2 regions of the Corynebacterium felinum genome follow, and region 2 is predicted to be linked to the other one. Evidence: predicted binding sites of a transcription regulator. Region 2 holds the regulator's gene; the other holds the start of a gene.
The links. Region 2 encodes LexA, which represses DNA repair genes until DNA is damaged. Its sites were predicted from a motif close to CGAACANNTGTTCG; they were not measured.
Positions count from the first base shown of each region.

Region 1 (2,462 bases), 320 kb from region 2:
AGTTACGGACACTGGAGATTTACCGCCACTGCGCAGCATCCACATGCCACCAGCAACCATCACCATGAAACCTAAGACACTGACCGCGACAAGCCAGAGCGAAATTTGGCTCATAGCCACACCGCCAACGAGCAAAACCAAGCCGATCACAATAACAGCAATCCCCCGCAAGGTAACACCACCTTGCGAGCCCCCGAAGCTTTCGGCCGCAACAGACTTGCCAAACTGCGGGTCTTCCGCCAGCAACGACTGCTCAATTTCCCGAAGCATCTTCTGCTCATGTTCGGAAAGTGCCACTATTCCTCCCTGGATCCGCGTAACTACAGTGTCGGCGTAAATTACCGCCACCCACACAATACTAGCGGGTGACAACACTGCCGAAATATAACACTTCTGCAGCTGGTGACGGTACTTCACACTTAGAAAAAGGTTGTTCTACTTCATCTAACGTCAAGCGTAGTAGGAAAGTTCCCCACTTGACCAACGAGGGCAGAAAATATCAGCCTAGGCTGCGGCAGGGGAACTGCCAGACTGTGTCTCCACTGCATCAATAAACTCAGAAACGAGGTTGATCAGTGCATCTACCTGTGCAACATCTATATCTGTTGTAATCCCCGAAAGGGCGTGGGAGCGAAGTTTGGAATATTTCTCACATTTATCCGCCCACACTGCAGCATCCTTGCCCACGAGACGCAGCTGCGCCCATGCCGAAGCTGGTTTGCGTACCCGGCGCGCAACAGGACTCAGTGCCACAGCTGCGGCTGCTGTACGCAATGCTGCTTGATAGGCGGAATCGAGTGCTAGATCGTAGCGTTGTTGTTTGCGGTATGTGACGGCTTCCGCGATGAGCCAGTGGGCGCGGTGCATGTACTGGCCGCTTGCGTTGTTGCGGGTGGCAAAACGGGTAGTAGCAGAAACAACGGTGTTCATGATGTGACGCTCCTTTCTTTCCTATTTGTGCGCCTGCACCGTGGGTAGTCCACAGAGCTGGTGCTCTTGACCGTGTGCCGAATGTGGTGCGTAGTTTTCCTGGTCGCTTTTTAGTTGTGAAGTGTAGAAAATGCCTCGAACATGACCTACCCCTATTATAGAACAGTTGTTTGAAGCTGTGGGGTTGTCCAGCAAATATAGGCACCTTAACGGCTCCGAGTGTGGGCCTTGTGCAGAACGTGTGAGATGGGTGCGTTTGTGTTTTGTGCGCTACTCTTCGCAATCGCGGGTTAAACGTGGTTCGATTGTTTATGTGACTGTTTATTACCAAAGCCTGAGTCCCCACGAGTTTTCTGTGCTGTGTCCTTCATTGGTGGATGTGTATATCAAGGCGATGGGCTACGACCCTGCGATGAAAAACAGTCGGATTACTGCTTGGCGCGCGGCGGTGATGGAGAAGAATTTTCACGCTGTGCTTGCGCATAACAACACGCATATTCTTGGTGTTGCTTATGGCTATCTGGGGAGGCCTGAGCATTGGTGGGATCGGGAGGTGCGGCGTGCGTTGCGACTTCAGGGGGGTGCTTCACCGAGGCAGCTTAATATTTTGAGTCAGTATTTTTCAGTGACTGAGATTCATGTCAGCCCGCAGGCGCAGGGCAAGGGTATCGGTACTCAGCTACTGTCTAGCTTGATTGCGAAGTCGCAGTCGGAGCATATTTTGCTGTCCACCCCTGAGGTTGCTGGGGAGGATAATGGTGCGTTTCGTTTGTATCGTCGGTTTGGTTTTGAGGATTTTGTTCGCCAAATGTTGTTTGCTGGCGATGAGCGTCCTTTTGCTATTTTGCACGCGACTGCATCGTCGTGCCCATAGGCGTGGGCGCTGAGTTGCCTTATACTTGTCGACGCCCCCAACTGGTAGCAGGATAGTCCTTGCGTGTAACCAGCTGAGGGCGTGAGTTTTTCTCAACTTTGTTGCGCTTTCCGATTGCGGTTGTAGCGTTGTTTTAGCGCACGGCGTCGTGGCCGAGTTCTGGCCCCCAGGCTGGGGCCATTCCGAGGTTGTGGAGGACTTCTTGGGTTGCGCGGGCGAAGTTAAGCGTCATGAAGTGAAGGTCGGGCACACCTTCGGCGATGAGGCGTTCGGCCATGATGGTGGATTCTTCAATGCCTACTTTTCGGATTTCATCACGGTTGGCTTCTTCGTTTCCACCGGCGGCTTTCACGAGGCGTTCTTCGAGTGCTGGTGGTAGGTACGCGCCGGAGAGTTCGATTTGACGGCGTACGGAACGCAGGCTTGTGATTGGCATAATACCTGGGATGATTGGCTTGGTGCCGTGTTCTGGGTCGGCAGCGGCCAGCCTATCGCGCAGTCGCAGGTAGTAGTCGATGTCGAAGAACATTTGGGTGATGGAAAATTCCGCCCCGGCGCGCAGCTTGTTGAGGGTGAATTCGGTGTCGGCTTCAAGTGTGGGTGCGCGGTAGTGCCCTTCGGGGAAGGATGCGATGCCGACTTGGAAGTGTTGCGTTTC
Region 1 is NZ_CP047209.1:2,093,809-2,096,270, forward strand. It holds gene CFELI_RS08910 (DUF3040 domain-containing protein) at 1-297, opposite strand, end outside; gene CFELI_RS08915 (SAV_6107 family HEPN domain-containing protein) at 505-930, opposite strand; gene CFELI_RS08920 (GNAT family N-acetyltransferase) at 1,244-1,804, shown strand; gene CFELI_RS08925 (methylenetetrahydrofolate reductase) at 1,938-2,462, opposite strand, start outside.
Region 1: the regulator LexA is predicted to act here: its motif matches at 1,090-1,103, upstream of CFELI_RS08915 (SAV_6107 family HEPN domain-containing protein).

Region 2 (2,462 bases):
AGTCTGGGAGAACTGCACCGGCACGGGCTGTTCACTGAAATCAGAATCATGAGAACCGGCCAGGAAAATACCGATGGCAACGCTTAGCCCAAAGAAAACTGCCCAAAAATAGCTCAACGCATTCTCGGAGACACGCCGTCCCCCATGCGCCCCATCCACCCCCGCAGGCATTCGAACAACTGAATCATAAAAGACATGTCCCAAACCGGCCCCAGAATCGACTCCGTTATGCTCGCCGATCAACGGGTCAATAAGCCTTCCACCATTCCACACTGCCGCTGGTGGGACAACCACTGCACGAACAGCAGGGGTATTCTTGTGAGAAAATGCAGCGATAGTCATGAGCAACCTCTCTTCATGTACAACTAGGAACACCAATGAGCATCAACGATTTCACGAGAACTCTGAAGTATTAACTGAAGAGAAATCGTACGCAGCAAGACAAACATGTCAGAAGTGATACGCGACTGTGTGTTCGAATTGATCTTTCTTGTTCGAATTATGCCCATATTCGAACATGCTGTCAACACTTTTGAAAAAATTTCGAACAAATGTCTTGTCTCTACCCCCATTTCCGCTATGGTGGTAGTAGAGAAACACTTTTCCTTCGAACACGAAACCCTCCCCCAATATTTTCGAACAACCATCAATTGGGGTTCAGGTTTATGACATGTCTCATTCAAGAGCATTGTTCGAACGTGTCATTTCACCACACTGTCCAGCCACACCAGATCCAAGGAGTCCACAACATGCCACGGAAGCCAGGCCCTAAATCGGCCACCCAGGGCCAAGGTCAAGAAAAACTCACGGAACGCCAGCGCCGTATTCTTCAAGTAATTCGCGATGCAGTGGTTCTGCGCGGCTATCCACCAAGCATCCGCGAAATTGGCGACGCCGCAGGCTTGCAGTCCACCTCCTCTGTGGCGTATCAGCTCAAAGAATTGGAACGTAAGGGCTACTTGCGCCGTGATCCTAATAAGCCACGTGCCGTTGATCTTCGCACCCTTCCAAATGACAACATTCCGAAGGTGGGCCCAAAGCCAAAAAAGAAGCTCCAGGCCGTTCCTCCACTTGAAGAATCATCCGCTTCTCAGTACGTCCCCCTTGTAGGTTCGATTGCTGCCGGAAGCCCAATTCTTGCTGAGGAAAACGTCTCCACCTACTATCCCCTGCCAGAGGAATTTACCGGCGATGGCGATTTGTTCATGCTGGAAGTTGTTGGCGAATCTATGCGCGATGCTGGAATTCTCAACGGTGACTACGTTGTTATCCGCTCGCAAAAGGTCGCCGAACAAGGCGAGTTCGTTGCTGCCATGATTGACAATGAAGCGACTGTAAAGGAATTCTTCAAAGACTCCACTGGCATTTGGCTGCTGCCACACAACGATGCCTTCGACCCTATTGCCGTTACCCCCGACACTGAGATTCTTGGCAAGGTAGTCTCCGTATTGCGCAAGCTCTAGAACACCTCTGTATTTTTCACACTAGCCTTCCCCCACTTCAACCTTTCAATGAAGCTCTCCGGGGAAGGCTTTGCCTATATGTTTGATTTTGACCTCAGTGGGCACATTAGCCGTACCTAATTCGTCTGATGTCTAAAACCTGAAGCCTCTTCAGATACGTCTTTCCCACAAAACCTACCCCCGAAAAACTACCCCCATTAGAGCTCCTGTATGAAGAATCACATACTCTCACACAAAGCCACATATTTGTGAGGTTTGCGCACCACATGACGCTATACTTCGTGCTAAAACGCGCGTCCGACCGTGAGAGTCTGCCCGTTTGAAACTGTCATTCTGAGAATACAAGCACAAAAATCACAGAATGCGTGCAAGAATGAGTGGAGAAATTTCCGCTTCCACGGATGCGGAAACGGGCAAGTGTATCTGGATCTTCGTTTGATCCCACTAAAACACACATTGCCCAGAAAAACTCACATGTTGACAACTCACATTTTGAAGGAGTGACTTTAGGGCCATGTACTCGGAGGAACGCCGCCGCCAAATCGCCTCTTTGACCGCCGTTGAGGGACGCGTGAACGTAACCGAGCTCGCTGCCCGTTTCGACGTCACCGCCGAAACCATTCGTCGCGATCTTGCAGTTTTGGATCGCGAGGGCGTGGTGCACCGCGTGCACGGCGGTGCGGTAGCGAACCAAACGTTCCAAACTGCAGAATATTCACTCGACACCCGCGCGCGCTCAGCATCAGGCGCGAAAAACTCTATCGCGCAAGCTGCCCTGAAATTCCTCCCCGAATCCCAGGGTGGCATGTTTCTTGATGCCGGCACCACGACCGCTGCACTGGCTGACCTCATCGCAATGCAGCCTTCAGCAAAGCACTGGTCGATCGTCACTAACTCGCTATCGATCGCATTGACGCTTGCTAATGCCGGGCTGGATGAAATTCAGCTTCTTGGCGGCAGTGTGCGTGGTATTACCCAAGCTGTCGTCGGTGATACTGC
Region 2 is NZ_CP047209.1:1,774,492-1,776,953, forward strand. It holds gene CFELI_RS07605 (hypothetical protein) at 1-342, opposite strand, end outside; gene lexA (transcriptional repressor LexA) at 750-1,463, shown strand; gene sugR (transcriptional regulator SugR) at 1,978-2,462, shown strand, end outside.